DNA from 2 places in the Microbacterium sp. Y356 genome. Region 2 is predicted to be linked to the other one. Evidence: predicted binding sites of a transcription regulator. Region 2 holds the regulator's gene; the other holds the start of a gene.
What was found. Region 2 encodes LexA, which represses DNA repair genes until DNA is damaged. Its sites were predicted from a motif close to TCGAACANNTGTTCGA; they were not measured.

Region 1: AC1C2Q_RS14815 (HNH endonuclease signature motif containing protein) is a predicted target of LexA. The motif match lies at 6,731-6,746, and genes of this name have one in related genera.

What each region holds. Positions count from the first base shown of each region.
Region 1 is NZ_JCAIUE010000002.1:229,030-238,240, forward strand. It holds gene mmsB (multiple monosaccharide ABC transporter permease) at 1-40, shown strand, start outside; gene AC1C2Q_RS14790 (substrate-binding domain-containing protein) at 78-1,199, shown strand; gene AC1C2Q_RS14795 (ABC-F family ATP-binding cassette domain-containing protein) at 1,285-3,102, shown strand; gene AC1C2Q_RS14800 (L,D-transpeptidase) at 3,137-4,036, opposite strand; gene AC1C2Q_RS14805 (pseudouridine synthase) at 4,033-4,941, opposite strand; gene AC1C2Q_RS14810 (MarR family winged helix-turn-helix transcriptional regulator) at 4,947-5,441, opposite strand; gene AC1C2Q_RS14815 (HNH endonuclease signature motif containing protein) at 5,477-6,721, opposite strand; tRNA gene AC1C2Q_RS14820 (tRNA-Gln) at 6,872-6,943, shown strand; gene glmU (bifunctional UDP-N-acetylglucosamine diphosphorylase/glucosamine-1-phosphate N-acetyltransferase GlmU) at 6,945-8,378, shown strand; gene AC1C2Q_RS14830 (ribose-phosphate diphosphokinase) at 8,387-9,211, shown strand, end outside.
Region 2 is NZ_JCAIUE010000002.1:355,342-364,552, forward strand. It holds gene AC1C2Q_RS15380 (methylenetetrahydrofolate reductase) at 1-561, shown strand, start outside; gene metE (5-methyltetrahydropteroyltriglutamate--homocysteine S-methyltransferase) at 585-2,900, shown strand; gene lexA (transcriptional repressor LexA) at 3,024-3,710, opposite strand; gene AC1C2Q_RS15395 (LysM peptidoglycan-binding domain-containing protein) at 3,974-4,348, shown strand; gene AC1C2Q_RS15400 (histidinol-phosphate transaminase) at 4,362-5,456, shown strand; gene hisB (imidazoleglycerol-phosphate dehydratase HisB) at 5,453-6,058, shown strand; gene hisH (imidazole glycerol phosphate synthase subunit HisH) at 6,055-6,690, shown strand; gene AC1C2Q_RS15415 (MinD/ParA family ATP-binding protein) at 6,727-7,899, opposite strand; gene priA (bifunctional 1-(5-phosphoribosyl)-5-((5-phosphoribosylamino)methylideneamino)imidazole-4-carboxamide isomerase/phosphoribosylanthranilate isomerase PriA) at 8,062-8,808, shown strand; gene AC1C2Q_RS15425 (SseB family protein) at 8,792-9,211, shown strand, end outside.

The sequences.
Region 1 (9,211 bases), 130 kb from region 2:
GGGCACCGCGAGCGGCAAGAAGGAGACGCCGTCGAACTGAGACGGTAGTCCCCACACACCAGAGAGAAAGAGATCGCATGAAGAGAATGGCATGGACGGCGACAGCGTTGGTCGCCGTGACAGCTCTCGCCCTCACCGGATGCTCCTCCGAGCGCGGCGGCGGCGACACCGGAACGGGAACCGAAGAGGAGACCGCCGCCGGATTCGAGGCAGGTTCGACGATCGGTGTCGCACTTCCGGACAAGACCAGTGAGAACTGGGTGCTCGCAGGTCAGCTGTTCACCGACGGTCTTGAGGCCGCAGGATTCAAGGCTGACGTCCAGTACGCGCCGGCCAGCAACACCGTCGCGGAGCAGCAGAACCAGATCCAGGCCATGGTGACCGGTGGCGCGAAGGTCATCATCATCGGGGCGAAGGATGGCAAGCAGCTTGCCACGCAGGTGCAGGCAGCTCAGGATGCCGGCGTCTACGTGATCGCATACGACCGTCTCATCGAGAACACCAAGGCAGTCGACTTCTACGTCGCGTTCGACAACTTCAAGGTCGGCGAACTGCAGGGCAATGCGCTGCTGCAGGGTCTTGACGAGCGAGCAGCCCACGATGCGCCGTACAACGTCGAGTTGTTCTCGGGATCGCCGGATGACGCGAACTCGGCCGTGTTCTTCGACGGTGCGATGAGCGTTCTGCAGCCGAAGATCGACGATGGCACGCTTGTCGTCAGCTCGGGACAGACCGAGATCGAACAGACTGCAACCGAAGGCTGGAAGGCAGAGAATGCCCAGCGCCGGATGGACTCGCTTCTGACGTCGACCTACGGCACCGCGGAGCTCGATGGAGTTCTGTCGCCGAACGACACGCTGGCTCGCGCCATCATCACCTCGGTGCAGCAGGCCGGAAAGACCGTTCCGGTCGTCACCGGCCAGGATTCCGAAGTCGAGTCGGTGAAGTCGATCATGGAGGGCATCCAGTTCTCCACGATCAACAAGGACACCGCGCTCCTCGTTGAGCAGTCGATCAAGATGGTCGGCCAGCTGCAGAAGGGCGAGGAAGTCGACGTCAACGACACCGAGTCCTACGACAACGGCGAGAAGATCGTGCCGGCATACCTTCTTGAGCCGCTGATCGTCACGAAGGACAACGCTCTCGAGGCGTATGCCAACGTGCCGAGCCTGCTGGAGATTGTGAAGTCGTTCCAGTAACGACTTCTCGTTGGGGACGTGGAAGCCGTCCGGGCCTGGTGCCCGGGCGGCTTCTCCCATGTATGACGACTACCCTTGAGGGGACATGGCACATCTTCTTGGGGCCGAGGCCCTCCACCTGGAATACCCGACCAAAGTCGTATTCGACTCCATCACCCTCGGCATCGAGGAGGGGGATCGGATCGGCATCGTCGGACGCAACGGCGACGGCAAGTCCAGCCTGCTGGCGATGCTCGCCGGCCGCAAGGAGCCGGATGGCGGGCGCGTCACGATGCGTGCAGGCACCACCGTCGGCGTGCTGGATCAGGCAGACACCCTCGATGACTCGCTCACGATCGCCCAGAGCGTCGTCGGCGATGTGCCGGAGTACGAATGGGCAGGTGACGCGCGCGTGCGCGACGTCATCCAAGGGCTGCTCGCGGACCTCGACTGGGACGCGCCTGTGCTGGGGCTCAGCGGTGGCCAGCGTCGCCGTGTCGCGCTCGCTACTCTCCTGGTCAAGGACTGGGACATCATCGCGCTCGACGAGCCGACCAACCACCTCGACGTCGAGGCGATCACCTGGCTCGCAGGGCACTTGAACAGGCGTTGGGCGGTGAACTCCGGCGCTTTCCTCGTCGTCACACACGACCGGTGGTTCCTCGATGAGGTCTGCAATGAGACCTGGGAGGTCCACGACCGGATCGTCGAGCCCTTCGAGGGTGGGTACGCCGCGTACATCTTGCAGCGTGTGGAGCGCGACCGGATGTCGTCGGCGACGGAGGCCAAGCGTCAGAACCTCGCACGCAAGGAGCTCGCGTGGTTGCGCCGCGGAGCACCTGCACGCAGCACCAAGCCGAAGTTCCGCATCGATGCGGCAAACGAACTCATCGCCGACGTGCCAGAGATTCGTGACGCCGTATCGCTGCAGTCGCTTGCCGTTTCGCGGCTGGGTAAAGACGTCGTCGACCTGCTGGATGCAGGCGTCACCTACCCTTCGAGAGGGTCTGGGATCGGCGAGGGTGAGCGCGAAGTGCTCCGCGATGTGGAATGGCGTATCGCGCCCGGCGAGCGCACCGGCATCCTCGGCGTGAACGGTGCGGGAAAATCGACGCTACTGGGGCTTGTCGCTGGCACCATCGAGCCGACCAGCGGTCGGGTCAAGCGCGGCACGACCGTCAAGGTGCAGACGCTGACACAGCGCATCGATGAGCTCACTGCGGTCTGGAACGATCCGGTGCGAAAGGTCATCGAGGGCCTTCGCACCGAGTACACGTTCGGTACCGGCTCGAAGGCGCAGGCGCTCACGCCAGGCCAGCTGCTCGAGCGTCTCGGCTTCTCATCCGCGCAGCTGTCGACGCCGGTGAAGGATCTCTCGGGTGGTCAGCAGCGCCGGCTGCAGTTGCTGCTCGTTTTGCTTGAGCAGCCGAACGTGCTGATCCTCGACGAGCCGACCAACGACATGGACACCGACATGCTCGCGGCGATCGAGGATCTGCTGGACTCGTGGCCTGGCACACTCCTCGTGGTCAGCCATGACCGATACTTCATCGAGCGCGTCACCGACCAGCAGTTCGCCGTCATGGGCGGCAAGCTCCGTCACCTGCCAGGAGGAGTGGATGAGTACCTCCGCCTCCGCACAGCAGAACAGAATGCTCCGCGGTCGCAGGGGGCCTCGACAACCGCTCGGGCATCCGGCCTTGACGGTGCAGCGCTGCGCGTTGCTCAGAAGGAAGTCGCGGCAGTAGAGCGAAAGATCCAGAAGCTGACGCAGCAGATCGACAAGGCGAAGCACGCTCTCGTCGAGCACGATCAGTCAGACTATGAGGGTCTCGCTGCCAAGATGAAGCGGATCAGCACGCTGCAGGCCGAGGTCGAAGAGCACGAGGCGCGCTGGTTGCAGCTCAGCGACCAGCTCGGCTGAGCTCGAGAGGGACCGAACCCGCGTCAGTCGCTCGTCAGGGATGGATGCTGACGCCGGTGCCCTCCGGCAGTTCGGAGAGCCTTGTGATGGCCGCTTCGTCAACGCGGATGCATCCGTTCGAGATGGCCCCGCTGCGATTGTCGTGATAGTGAAACGCGGTCACAGCGACGTTCGTGCCGCCGAAACCGTCGAGAACGGGCGACTGCAGCGACAGGTAGGCGATCGGGTGACCGCGCGTGTAATCGAACGAGGTGACCTCGGTCAGGTGGATGAAGGATCGCCCGATCGGGGTGGGGGATTCTTCAGCACCCGATGCGAAGTCTGTCGCGATGCGCTCGGGAACGCCGGCGCGCACGATATCTATCGTGCGCGCAGACAAGCTCACCTCGACCGTGGTGTCCATGATCGCCAGTTCGACATCAGCCGTGCGCATCCATCCCGTCAGCTGCGCTGAATTACCTTCGGACGGGATGCTCTGGCGCCCAGTCAGCAGCACGCGCACCCAGTTCTCCTGCTGCTCCACCACGGCGACCGTGGTGCCGCCGTACCGGTGCTCCCGCGGCAGCGCGGCCACCGGCTCTCCGAGCGGATCGGCCCAGACCGGCGCGGCAGCTGCGATGGCGCGGGCTGTGTAGCCGGCAAACGGCGCCTCCGGGTCGGTGTCGATCGGAAGATCCTGCAGCACGGCGAACACATTCGCCTCTGGAAGTGCAAGGGCGTCGTAGACGGCGGTGTTCGCCGGGAAGCCTGTCGGAGTCGGCGTGGGAGTAGGCGTCGGAACCGGAGTAGCGGTCGGCGCACTGGTGGCGGGCGAGGCGACGTCCGGAGAGGCGTCTGAGCGCGGCCAGACTACGGCGAGGACAACGACCAGCGCGACAACCAGGGCACCGATGACGCCGATGAGGGTCCACTCACGCGGCCCGAGCCGCTTCATGGCGCGTACCGTAACCTGCGGCGCGTCAAGAACTCACGGTGCTCGCCCGTCAGTGGATCGATGAAGCGCAGCTCTCTGGCGAGCAGTTGGAGCGGCCGTTCATGGTCGTCGGGCTTCTCGTCGGTGAGCACCGGGTAGAGATTGTCGTGCAGGATCCCGGTGCCCAAGGAAGCAAGATGCACCCGCAGTTGATGCATCTTGCCGGTGTGCGGACGCAGCAACGTGTGGATGAATCGATCGTTGGCATCGATCAGCTCGATGAGGGTCTCCGAGTTCGGCTCTCGTGACGGATCGACCTCAACACAAAGCTGACCGCGCAGCTTTTCGATATGGGTGCGAACTGTCACGGGGAACGAGTTCTCCCAGCGTTCGGGCCGTGCGGATACCGCCTCGTAGACCTTCGTGATCTGCCGATTCTGGAACATCACCTGGTAAGCGCCGCGCGTCTGCACGCGGGCAGAGAACATCAGCAGCCCGGCGGTAGCGCGGTCGAGTCGGTGGATCGGCGCGAGATCTGCATTGTCGAGTTGCCTCCGCAATCGCACGAGCGCTGAGTTCTGCACATACTTCCCGGCTGGGGTGCTCGGCAGAAAATGCGGTTTGTCGATCACGACGAGATCGTCGTCCTGATACAGAATCTCGGCGTGGAACGGGATCTCGGTCTCCGCCGGCGGCTCACGGTAGTACCAGACGAACTCCTCGGCATCCAGGGGAGTGTGACGGGTCAAGGCTGAGCCGTCAGCGGCGACAATCTCACCGCGATCGAAGCGTTCGCGTAACCATTCCGGATCGAGATGGAAGAAGCGTTCGACCATGTACGCGCTCGCTGTCGGCCAGGGGCCTGTGCGTGGCAGATGCAGGCGCGTGGCGCCGACGCCATCGCGGACGGGGAGCGGGGAGGACATCGCCATCAGGAGTCGTAGCTCAGGCTGAGCTTGCGCAGCAGGGATGCCATCCGGTCACGGTCGCCCCTGGTCAGCACTCGCAATAATTCGGCTTCGACGTCGACGAGGCGGGTTATCGCGGCATCAACCCTGATGAGGCCATCGTCGGTGAGCGTGACCAGGACGCTGCGGCCATCTCCTGGATCGGCCTCTCGGCGCACGAAGCGGCGCCCCACCAACCGGTCGATCCGGTTCGTCATGGTGCCGCTGGAGACGAGGGTCTGCTGCAGCAGCTGCTTGGGAGAGAGCTGGAACGGTGTTCCCGCCCGGCGAAGCGCGGAAAGAACATCCCACTCCCAGGTCTCGATGTCACTACGACGGAACACATCGCGGCGTGCGCGGTCGAGGTGCTTGGAGAGGCGATCCATCCGGGAGAGCACCTCGAGAGGCGAGAAATCGAGGTCGGGGCGCTGGGTGTTCCACGCGCCGACGATCCGGTCGACTTCATCTGCCTCGCTCATCTGTCCATTATCGTCTCAGACGAACAGTTGTCTTCTCAGGCGAACATCACTCGTCGCGTCGGCTCATCGATGTACTCGCGTCCGAGCGGACTCGTCCACACCAGAGTTCCTTCTGGTTCCTGCCGAACGGTCCATCGATGACGGACATCGACATCAGGGTGCTTCAGGGGGTGATGACTCGTGCAGAATTCCGCGAGATTGTTGAGTGATGTTGGCCCACCCAATGCGCGATCAAAATTGTGATCGATCTGGCAACGGACCGCCTTGACTCGGCATCCGGGGAATCGGCAGTGCTGATCTCGAGCCCGTAGATAGCGCTTCATCCTGTTCGACGGCACGTAAGTGTCGACGTTCGTGACCATTCCGCTCGGGTCGAGGAATAGACGAGAGAAACTCGGCGCATACCCGGCCAGCGTACGAGCGATGTCTGGATGGATCGGTCCGACTCCGTCGAGCTCAGCCATCAGATCATCGCGGCCCAGGAGCGTGTTCGCGGCGATCGTCACCTGGACAGAGGGGCGCAACGCCTCCATATCGGACCCTGTGAGGCATGACGGCATGGCTGTGAGCAGCAGGTCGCAAAAGATATCGGCTCGACGCTGATCCATCGTTCGATCGTCGTCCAGGGTCTTGGCCATGGCGGTCAGGCGGTCGATGATGGCGAACGCGATAATCTCAGGAATCACCGAGAGGAACTGTGCCATCGCATCGGAAGTGGACCGGGCCGAAACCTTGCGTTCTTCTCTTGCCTCACGGTGAGCCTGCTCGAGGCTCACGGGGCGGAGCGCCGCCGTCACGGCGCGGGCATGGACGCGTGTGCGTGCAGCCGTCGTCGTGCATGCGTACGGTACGACGTCGCGTTCGTACGCGGCGCGCAGGGTCGCGCCGTTATCTGCACCGTCGTGCGCTCCTTCTGGCGCAGCATCCAGAATCACTTCCGCATGCCGCCGGCTGATGCGGCCGTCGCGAAGAGCCTGGAGGGTTGCAGGGAAATCTGCTGCTAGCGCGACCCCGTAGCTGAACTGAATGTCCATTGTGTTCGGGGAGACGTGTCCTGCGGCCGCGAACTCGGCGACCATGGAGCGCTGCGCCATCGAACTGTAGACGATCGTGGGATCGGTCTCGTATGCGAGCAACTCGGCGCGTTCTGCGAGTGCCATGGCCCGCAGCGCTTCCAACGACGCGATCTGGGAACCCAGATCGACCCATTCATCAAGCAGATCAGCGCGACGGTCGGTGGCGACCGAAGGATCCGTTCGAAGCTGCTCTGCGATGGGCATACTCCATTATCGAAGATAAATACGAGTAAGTCAAGATGATGAGGCGCGAATACTCGTATATATCTCTGGTGCGTAGCGATACAGGATTTCATTGGTCAGGGAGTGCCCCCTCGGGCATGGCAGAATTGTCTCGCGGCCTCATCGCCGCGGTCCGCCGTAGTGTAATGGCAGCACGACAGCCTTTGGAGCTGTTAAGTCTAGGTTCGAATCCTGGCGGCGGAGCATGACGGAGAACAAGCTCGCGATCATCGTGCTCGCCGCAGGGCAGGGCACCCGCATGAAGTCTCGATTGCCGAAAGTGCTCCATTCGATCAGCGGACGTTCGCTCGTCGGACATGTGCTGACCACTGCATCCCGTCTCGGCGCGGAGCGCATCGAGGTCGTGGTCCGTCACGAGCGCGACCGCGTCGTCGCGGTGCTCGCCGAGCAGTACCCGGACGCCATCGTCGTCGACCAGGACGAGATTCCAGGCACCGGGCGCGCGGTGCAGATCGCTGTCGACGCGCTGCCGGAAGACTTCGTGGGTGACGTTCTCGTGCTCTCCGGCGACGTGCCACTGCTGGAGGCCGAGACCCTCCAGGCACTTGTTGACGCGCACCGAGGAGCCTCCGCTGCGGCCACTGTGCTCAGCGCGCTGCTGGACGACCCGACCGGCTACGGCCGCATCATCCGCGACGCCACCGGCACCGTGGCGCGCATCGTGGAGCAGAAGGATGCCACGGCAGAAGAGGCGGCGGTCGCCGAAATCAACTCCGGCGTCTATGTGTTCCGTGCCTCCGCGCTGCGCACGTTCCTGACGAAGGTCGACCAGAACAACGCGCAGGGTGAGATGTACCTCACCGATGTGATCGGGCTACTGCGTGATGCGCAGGAGATCGTCGCAGCCGAGATCGCCGTGGATACCGCCGCGACCTTCGGCATCAATGACCGGGTTCAACTTGCTGAGGCCGGCCGCGTGCTCAACGACCGCATCGTGCGCCGCTGGCAGCGCGAGGGTGTCACGATCATCGACCCCGCGACCACCTGGATCGATGACGACGCGAAGCTCGCTGCGGACGTCACGATCCTGCCGAACACGATCATCTCCGGTGCGACCGTCATCGAATCCGGTGCCGTGATCGGACCAGACACGTCGCTGGTCGACACCGAGGTCGGTGAGGACGCCGTCATCCGCCGGGCCGATGTCACGCTCGCCGTCATCGGCGCCGGCGCCAACGTCGGACCGTTCGCCTACGTTCGCCCAGGCACGGTGCTTGGCGCGAACGGCAAGATCGGCACCTTCGTCGAGACGAAGAACTCGCAGATCGGTGAGGGCAGCAAGGTTCCGCATCTCTCGTACGTCGGTGACACCACGATCGGTGAACGAGTCAACCTCGGCGCCGGAGCGATCACCGCGAACTACGACGACATCGTCAAGCACCGCACCGAGATCGGTGACGAGGTGCACACGGGCTCGCATAACGTCTTCGTCGCGCCGGTTAGGATTGGTGCTGGTGCGAAGACCGGAGCGGGAGCAATCGTCCGCAAGGACGTCCCCGCTGGTGCCCTAGCCTTGAGTGTCGCCCCTCAGCGCAATGTCGAGGGGTGGGTCGAGAAGAATCGTGCCGGGACGGGCGCCGCAGAAGTGGCATCCCGAGCGAATAAAACCGCAGAGTAAGGCTGGTCATGGGGCACAAGAAGAAGACCGTTGAACTGGATCGGGACAACGGTGTGGCCCCCGGGCTCATCGCGAAGACCAAGAAGCGGCTCGTCGTCGCAGGCGGTCGTTCGCACCCAGAGTTGACTGCGGCGGTCGCCGAAGGACTCGGCATCCAGCCGGTACCCGTCGAACACCGCACGTTCGCCTCAGGTGAGATTTACGCCCGCTTCGAGGTCTCGATCCGCGGATGCGACCTGTTCCTCATTCAGACCTTCGGTACGCCGGTCAATGAGTGGCTCATGGAGACGCTCATCATGATCGATGCCGCGAAGCGTGCTTCTGCCAAGCGCATCACCGTCGTCGCCCCGTACTACCCGTACTCCCGTCAGGACAAGAAGGGTCGCGGTCGCGAGCCGATCAGTGCCCGCCTCGTCGCAGACCTGCTCAAGACTGCCGGTGCCGACCGTGTGATGAGCGTCGACCTGCACGCCGCGCAGATTCAGGGCTTCTTCGACGGCCCCGTCGACCACCTGTTCGCCAAGCCTGTGCTGCTGGAGCACTTCAAAGCGAACCTCACTCCCGAAGACCGTGAAACCCTCACGATCGTCTCGCCCGATATGGGCCGGGTCCGGGTGGCTGACACCTGGTCAGATAGCCTGGGCGCCCCGCTGGCGATCATCCACAAGCGCCGCGACCCGAAGGTCGCCAACCAGGTCTCGGTGCACGAGATCGTCGGCGCCGTCGAAGGCCGCACCTGCCTTCTCGTCGACGACATGATCGACACCGGTGGCACCATCGTCAAGGCCGCACAGGCGCTGAAGTCTGCAGGCGCGCGCCGCGTCATCGTCGCA
Region 2 (9,211 bases):
GTGCAGCTGATCGGCCGTGTGCAGGCCGAGCGTGCTCCGTACGAGGAGACGCCGATTCCTGGTTTTCCAGGGGCCGCTCGCGTCACCCGGGGGCGCGATGTCAACATCGCGGTGGCTGCCTTTCCCAAGGGGCATCCGCGCTCTGCCCACCGCACGCAGGACGTCGAGGCGTTGCTTGCCAAGCAGGCCGCCGGGGCGACTTTCGCGATCACACAGCTGTTCTTCCACGCCGACGACTACCTCGCGTTTGTCGAGCGTGCGCGGGCCGCTGGAGTCACGATCCCGATCCTTCCCGGCATCATGCCGATCACCTCGCCCGCCCGTCTGGGCCGTGTGCTCGAGCTCACCGGCGAAGACCTGCCCAGCGAACTTTCGATCGCGCTGGAGGTCGAGCCGACGGCCGAAGGTCGTCGCGAAATCGGCACCCAGTGGGCATCACGTCTGACCCGCGAGGTGGTGGCCGGCGGCGCACCAGGAGTGCATTTGTACGCGTTCAACCAACACGAAACCGTTCTCACCGTTCTCGCCGAGGCAGGCGTTCTTCCTGCCCTGCGTCACTAGATCCCTCCCCGAAAGGAAACATCATGACCGCATTCCCCCAGGGGACTATCCTCGGCTACCCGCGCATCGGCCGCCGCCGCGAGCTGAAGAAGGCCGTCGAGGCGTTCTGGGCCGGCCGCTCAGACCTCGCAGCGCTGGAGCAGACTGCTGCCGAACTGCGTGCAGCGAGCCGTGAGCGCCTCGCATCCCTCGGCCTCGGCCGCACCGATTCGGCGATCCCGGAGTCGTTCTCGTACTACGACCAGGTGCACGATGCCGCCGTCACTGTCGGCGCAATCCCCACCCGCTTCGACAACCTTCGCGAGGCGGACGGCTCGATCGGGCTACCGGCGTACTTCACCATCGCGCGCGGCGAGGGCGAGCGCGCCGCACTCGAGATGACCAAGTGGTTCGACTCGAACTACCACTACCTCGTTCCCGAGATCGGCCCTGAGACGACGTTCTCGCTGTCCAGCGACCGCGTCGTGCGTCAGGTCGAAGAGGCTGTCGCCGCCGGGTTCGTCACGCGCCCCGTCGTCGTCGGCCCTGTCACCCTGCTGGCGCTGGCGAAGGCATCGGATGCCGCGCCCGAGGGCTTCGACCCGCTGTCGCGTCTCGATGACCTTGTCCCCGTCTACGTCGAGCTGCTTGCTCGTCTGAAGGCCGCTGGCGCAGAGTGGGTGCAGCTGGATGAGCCGGCGCTCGTCAGCGAGTCACTTCCCGCGTCCGCTGAGCAGTTGGCGGATGCCGCGGCACGCGCGCTGGCAATCATCGGTGGTGCGACTGAGCGTCCGTCAATCCTCGTTGCGGCTCCGTACGCGTCGTTGGACGCCACGTTCGCCGTGCTGGCCGCGGCTCCCATCGAGGCCATCGCGGTCGACCTCGTGCGCGGCAGCGTCCCGACGGCGGTCGAGGGGCTTTCCGACAAGGTGCTCGTCGGCGGAGTGATCGACGGTCACAACATTTGGCGCGGCGACCTCGCCGCCGCGTTCGAAACGCTGGAGGCGCTGGGGTCGCTCGGTGCGGCTCAGGTCGCGGCATCCACCTCTACCTCGCTGCTGCACGTCCCACACGACGTGACCGACGAGTCGCAGCTCGACGAGCGCCTCGCCAGCTGGCTCGCATTCGCCGACCAGAAGGTCGAGCAGGTCGTCGCCCTTGCTCGTGGCCTCGGCTCGGGCCGTAAGGCGATCCAGGCAGAGCTGGATGCGGCATCCGCGGCACTCGCCGACCGCAGCAACGCACCAGGTGTGCGTGATGGTTCTGTGCGCTCGCGTGCACTTGCCGACGGCGATTTTTCGCGCGTCTCGTATGCCGAGCGTGAAGCGGCTCAGGAAACGGCACTCGGACTGCCAGTGCTGCCGCTCACCACGATCGGCTCATTCCCGCAGACCGGCGACATCCGCCGTGCCCGCGCTCAGTACATTCGTGGCGAGCTGTCGCAGGATGACTACGACGAGTTCCTTCGCCGCGAGGTGGACACCGTCATCGAACTGCAAGAAGATCTGGGTCTTGATGTGCTCGTGCACGGCGAACCAGAGCGCAACGACATGGTGCAGTACTTCGCCGAGAACCTCGACGGTTTCTCGGTGACGGAGAACGGCTGGGTGCAGTCATACGGCTCGCGCGCCACGCGCCCGTCGATCCTGTGGGGCGATGTCTCACGTCCTGCTCCGATCACGGTCGGATGGTCGACCTACGCGCAGTCCAAGACCGCCAAGCACATGAAGGGCATGCTCACTGGGCCCGTGACGATCCTCGCGTGGTCGTTCGTGCGTGATGACCAGCCGCTGGGAGAGACGGCGAACCAGGTCGCCCTCGCGTTGCGCGATGAGATCACGGATCTCGAGGCTGCCGGCATCGCCATCATCCAGGTCGACGAGCCCGCGCTGCGCGAGTTGCTGCCGCTGAAGAAGGCCGACCAGCCTGCGTACCTGGAGTGGTCGGTGGGTTCCTTCCGCTTGTCCACGGGTGGAGCGGCAGCCGCAACGCAGGTGCACACCCACCTGTGTTACTCGGAATTCGGCGTCGTCATCGACGCGATCCGTGCACTGGATGCCGACGTGACCTCGATCGAGGCAGCGCGTAGCCGCATGGACGTCGTAACGGACATCGCAGAGGTCGGCTTCGACCACGGCATCGGACCTGGCGTCTACGACATTCACTCGCCGCGCGTTCCCACGGTCGAGGAGATCGAGTCGCTTCTGCGTCGTGCAGTCGATGAGATCCCGACGCGTCAGCTCTGGGTGAACCCGGACTGCGGACTGAAGACCCGCGGCTACGACGAGACCACAGAGTCGCTGCGCAACATCGTCGAAGCCACCCGTCGCGTGCGCGAAGACATCTCAGTCACGGTCTGACCCTCTGGCGGCGCTGGGCGCTGCGCGCTGGGCGCCGCCGAGAACGCACAAACCGTCCTTCCCGAAGCATGGGAAGGACGGTTTCTGTGTTCTCGATGTGCGTACGTATGTATGGGTGTTCGGTCAGACAGCCCGCAGCACAGCAACGACCTTGCCGAGCACCGTGGCGTCATCGCCGAGGATGGGCTCGAAGGCGGAGTTGCGAGGCAGCAGCCAGGTGTGGCCATCGCGCTGGCGGAACGTCTTCACCGTGGCTTCGCCATCAAGCATCGCCGCTACGATCTCACCGTTTTCTGCGGTGTTCTGCGTACGGATAACGACCCAGTCGCCGTCGCAGATCGCCGCGTCGATCATCGACTCGCCAGTGACCTTGAGCATGAACAGATCGCCCTTGCCGACGAGTTGACGGGGGAGAGGGAAGATCTCTTCGACCTGCTGCTCCGCCGTGATCGGGACGCCGGCTGCGATCTGACCGACCAACGGCACCATGGCTGCGTCGCCCACGGGAGTGCTGGAATCGGCAGGGTTCTCACCGCTGGAGCCCGGCAGATCGATCAGCACCTCCATTGCACGTGTCTTGCCAGGATCGCGTCGTAGATAACCGCTGAGCTCGAGCTGACCCAGCTGATGCGTCACGCTCGATAGCGACTTGAGGTTCACGGCATCGCCGATCTCGCGCATGCTCGGCGGGTAGCCGTGCGTGGCGATGGAAGTCTGAATGACCTCGAGAATCGCCATCTGCTTCGGGCTGAGGCTTTTACGCCGGCGAGTGCGCGGAGCCTCTGGGTCGGGTGCGGAGATGTCGCTCATGGGTGCTCCTTTGTACGCGATTCCGGTGCGGCTCTTCGAATGTCTGAGGTCCGTGATGAGGTGTGTCTATCGAAACCGTATCCGAGAAACACCTTGATTAGGAAGATCTGTTCGAGCGTGTCGGTGATTTCAGCGGTTCGGTTTCGAATAATTCTTGACAGATGTTCGAATTCGAAGATACATTCGGTACGTAGCTTCGCATTCACTGCTCCCGGCCGAGTGATGAATGCGAACGCTACGCCAAAGACGCAGAGGAGAATCCCATGAGCACCATCAGTATCACCGCAGGCGCCGCTGTTTCGACTGGCACCACGCGGCCTCGAATGACGCGGCTGCGAATGACAACTCGTGGGCGTCGCGTGTTGCTTGCCGTTGCGGCACTCCCGCTGGCTGCGGGTATCGGCTTCGCAGCGATCAGCGGCGGCTCGGCCATCGCATCGGGCGAATCGGCGAGCACGGTAACCTTCGACACTGTGACGGTCCTGCCTGGTGACACGCTGTGGTCGATCGCAGAGTCGCTCGCACCGTCGACTGACCCGCGCACCGTGATTGGTGATATCGAACGGCTCAATGTCCTCAGCAACGGTTCGCTCCAGGTCGGCCAGCAGTTGGCCATTCCTGCGCAGTACAGCAACTGATCTCACCGTTAACATGGGGAGGGTGACTTCTTCACTTGGCGACTTACCCCTCCGCGACGATCTTCGTGGGCTTACCCCCTATGGTGCTCCGCAGGTTCCACTTCCTGTCGCGCTGAACGTGAATGAGAACACTCATCCCGTTCCGGACGAGGTGGCCAGCGACATCCTCGATGACATCGCCGTCGCACTGCGCGATGTGAACCGATACCCCGACCGTGAGTTCACTGCCCTCCGCGAAGGCTTCGCCCGCTATCTCGGGCACGGTCTCGACGCATCGCAGATCTGGGCGGGCAACGGATCCAACGAGGTGCTGCAGCACATCCTGCAGGCATTCGCAGGCCCGGCGCGCACCGCCTACGGGTTTGCTCCCACCTACTCGATGTACCCGCTTCTTGCGCAGGGCACGGGCGCACGGTGGCAGGTCGGCGCTCGTCAGCCGGACTACACGATCACTGCCGATGACGCTGCTGCCCAGGTCAGAGAGGCAGCCCCCGATGTCGTCATGCTGTGTAGGCCGAACAACCCGACGGGCACGCCGCTCGGCATCGATGTCATCGAGGCCGTCTACGAAGCTGCACCGGGTGTCGTGGTTGTCGATGAGGCCTACTGGGAGTTCGCACCACGAGACGCCGTCTCTGCTTTGACTCTCCTCGAGGGGCGTCCGCGTCTCGCGGTGTCGCGCACGATGAGTAAAGCGTTCGCGTTCGCGGGTGCCAGAGTTGGCTACCTCGCAGCAGACCCAGCGTTTATCGATGCGCTGCGGCTGGTGCGTCTGCCGTATCACCTGAGTGCGCTCACGCAGGCTGCGGCCGTCGCGGCTCTCCGCAACTCGTCCACGATGCTGGCGATGGTCGACGACATCGTCGAGCAGCGCGATCGCATCACAGCGACGCTGGAAGCGCTCGGTTACCTGCCACACGAATCGTGGTCGAACTTCGTTCTGTTCGGGGGAGTGGCTGATCCGCAGGCCACCTTCCAGGCTCTGTATGATCGCGGGGTTCTGGTGCGCGATGTCGGAATCCCGAACCACCTGCGGGTCACGGCCGGTACTGAGTCCGAGACCACGGCATTCCTCGATGCGCTGGCCTCGATAGAATCAGATTCATGAGCGCTTCTCGTACCGCGACCCGTACCCGCAGCACATCTGAGTCGACAGTTGAACTCCAGGTGAACCTCGACGGCACTGGGCAGAGTCACATCGATACCTCGGTGCCGTTCTTCGACCACATGCTTACGGCTTTCGCGAAGCACTCGCTCACCGACCTGACCGTGCGTGCCTCGGGTGACACAAACATCGATGCTCACCACACTGTGGAAGACATCTCGATCGTGCTCGGCCAGGCGATCGGCGAGGCACTCGGCGACAAGGCCGGGATCTCTCGCTACGGTGATGCCCTGGTGCCGCTCGATGAGGCGCTCGCGCAAGCAGTGGTCGACATCAGCGGTCGTCCGTACCTTGTGCACACTGGTGAGCCCGCAGGGTTTGAACACCACCTCATCGGCGGGCACTTTACTGGCTCGCTCGTTCGCCACGTCTTCGAGGCGATCACCTTCAACGCCGCGCTCACCGTGCACGTGCGTGTATTGGGCGGTCGCGACCCACACCACATCGCCGAGGCAGAGTTCAAGGCCTTTGCGAGAGCGTTCCGCCAGGCCAAGGCTCTTGACCCTCTGGTGATTGGCATCCCATCCACTAAGGGTGCGCTGTGACCCGCACTCCCACTGTCGCGGTCTACGACTACGGGTCCGGCAACGTCCACTCTGCGGTCAAGGCACTGATCGCTGCGGGCGCCGACGCGAAGCTCACTGGCGATCGCACGGAGGCGTACGAAGCAGACGGGCTGTTCGTGCCCGGTGTCGGTGCGTTCGCTGCTGTACGCGAGGCATTGATCGCCAAGGGTGGTGACCAGATCATCGATCGACGGTTGTCCGGTGGGCGACCGGTGCTCGGCGTATGCGTCGGCATGCAGGTGCTGTTCTCTCACGGTGTCGAGCGCGGACAGAATGTCGAAGGCCTCGGCGAGTGGCCAGGAACCGTGACAGAACTCGACGCGCCGGTACTGCCGCACATGGGCTGGAACACGGTCACACCAGACGAGGGCAGCGTGCTCTTCGACGGCATCGAAGATGAACGTTTCTACTTCGTGCACTCGTTCGCCGCGCAGCACTGGGAGCTTGATGTCATCCCGCCGTTCCCAAAGCCGAAACTGACCTGGACGACGTACGGGAATCCATTCCTCGCGGCTGTGGAAAACGGTCCACTGTCGGCTACGCAGTTCCATCCGGAGAAGTCCGGCGATGCCGGCATCCGCCTGCTGAAGAACTGGGTTCAGAGCCTCTGATGCGCCCGCGCCGTCGGCGCCGAACTTAGATTCGACTCAGAATCCGCGGGCGACCGATGCAGCGGCCGCGAGCCAGGCGCGCTGAGTGTGCTTGGCCAGTCCTCCATAGTGGAGATGGCCATCTACCATTTCGTGGTCGAAGGGGATAGTGACGACGTCGCGAGCGAGTGATTGGTACCCGTCGACGACATGATTCACATCCGCCGCTGTCGCCTTCGGATCTGCTTGCGAGACCACGACCACCGACTGCTCGGCGAGCTTTGCCGAGCGCTCATCGCGGTCTTCGAGAGCCTCGAGCAGCAATGCTCCTGCTTCGGCGTGATCGTCGCGGGTCGTCGTCGCGACGACGATCTGATCGGCGCGATCGATCATTCGGAGCCACATGGGATCGGACTCGTCGTTGCCTGAGTCGATGATGATCAGCCGATAGAACTTCGCGGCCACGGCGTGGATAGCATCCACGTCCTCGGGGTTCAGGCGGTTCTCGTGCGCAAGCCTGATCGGCTTGGAACGCAGAACGTCATACTTCTCGCGGGGCTGGTGGTGCACGAAGTGCGCCAGATCTGCCGACTGTGCTCCGGTGCCGAGCAGTCGCTCCGCTTCGGGCAGCATCTCCAGCAGTGTGCGATCATGCGCGCCGGTCTCGGTCCGCCAGCCGAGCGTTCCGCGCGTCTGGTTGTTGTCCCAGGCGAGAACACCAGCGCCGCCGTAGCGTGCGAACACCGCGGAGAGGAGGATTGTCGTCGGAGTCTTGCCCGCTCCGCCCTTGCCGTTGACCACCGCGATCGTCCGCGGACCCGGCCAGTGCTGACTCACCGACAGCTCATCGTCTCGCGACGACTGCTCGGCCGCGCTGGGGGACAATTTGAGGCCCAGCTTGTTCAAGGTGCCGCGGGCGCCCTGGCGAGCGGGTTCTTCCGGTCGATCGGTCTGCAGGAACGATTGCCGTTCGCGTGCCTCGCGCTGCTGCTTTCGCGAGGACTGCTCTGCTTCCGGAGCGGGCGCGTCGATTTGGTCGGCGATGTTGCCGTTCCTGCGATACTGCGGCATCGAGTCTGCGTCCGCGTCTGCGTCTGAACGGCGCCGTGATGGAGCCGACGGAACGGCAGAACCCAACAGCGGAACCGACTGGATGACTGGATGCTCGCCGCCGTTCGCTCGCGCGATCTCTGCGCGCGTGGGCGTGGCGAATTCAGGTGAATCAGACATTTCCTGTGAGCCTAGCGTCCCGACCTGATGTTCTTCTCTGTCGACCGGGAGGCCACGCCACGTCGCCATATGAGTCGACTCGCATTTGAGGAGCGCCCGACCGCGGGGTACCCTCAGTTCTCGTGCCCGTCTACGGCGCCCTTCGCCCCACCCGAGGATGACATGAACGACTTCGCGTCCACACCCAAGCTCACACTTCTTCCCGCAGTCGACGTTGCCGGTGGCAAGGCCGTCCGTCTGACGCAGGGCGAGGCCGGCACTGAGACCAGCTACGGCGATCCGCTGGATGCAGCGGGTGAGTGGGTTGATCAGGGTGCCGAGTGGATCCACCTTGTCGACCTTGATGCCGCCTTCGGTCGTGGAAACAACACCGCGATCATTCGCAAGGTCATCAAGCAGTTCCGCGGCGTGAACATCGAGCTGTCCGGCGGTATCCGCGATGACGCCAGCATCGAGGCGGCGCTGGAGAGCGGGGCGACTCGCATCAACCTCGGCACGGCCGCACTAGAGAACCCAGAGTGGGCAGCCGATGTGATCGGTCGTTACGGCGAGGCGGTCGCTGTCGGATTGGACGTGCGCGGCACCACGCTCGCCGCACGCGGCTGGACCAAGGAAGGCGGAGACCTCTGGGAGGTGCTCGAGCGCCTCGAAGACGCAGGCTGCAGTCGCTACGTCGTCACCGACGTCACGAAGGACGGCACGCTGCGCGGCCCGAACCTCGAACTTCTGCGCGAAGTCACCTCGCGTACCCCGAAGCCCGTTGTCGCCTCCGGTGGCGTTTCCAGCCTCGATGACATCGCCGCTCTCCGCGAACTCGTGCACCTCGGTGTCGAGGGTGCGATCGTGGGCAAGGCGCTCTACGCCGGCGCGTTCACGCTGGCAGAGGCACTGGATGTCGCAGGGGACTGACGACGCCGGCGAACACGACGGCGGCGATTCAACGTCTCCAGACGGAGCAGGTGCTTCAGCGCCTCTAGGTGGAGCCGGCGATTCAGCGGGCGTCCCGTGGGAAGGCCGTAGCTTCGAGTCGAACTCGCGCGCAGGGGACGACGGCTCCGCCGACCCCGCACTGCTCTCAGCCCTGCTGCGCTTTCGCGCGGGAGAGGGCAGTCAGACCGAGGTCATTGACGCGTTCCGCTCGGCAAGGGTTCTGATTCCCCTCATCGCTGAGAAGGGCGAAGAAGGTGTCGCGCCCAGTGGCCTCGCCGTAGACAAAACGCAGGAGCTGTCGATCGTGACGGTCGCCGCCCCTGACGGTCGGACGGTGCAGCCGGTGTTCTCGTCTGTCACCGCAATGCAGAAGTGGGATGCC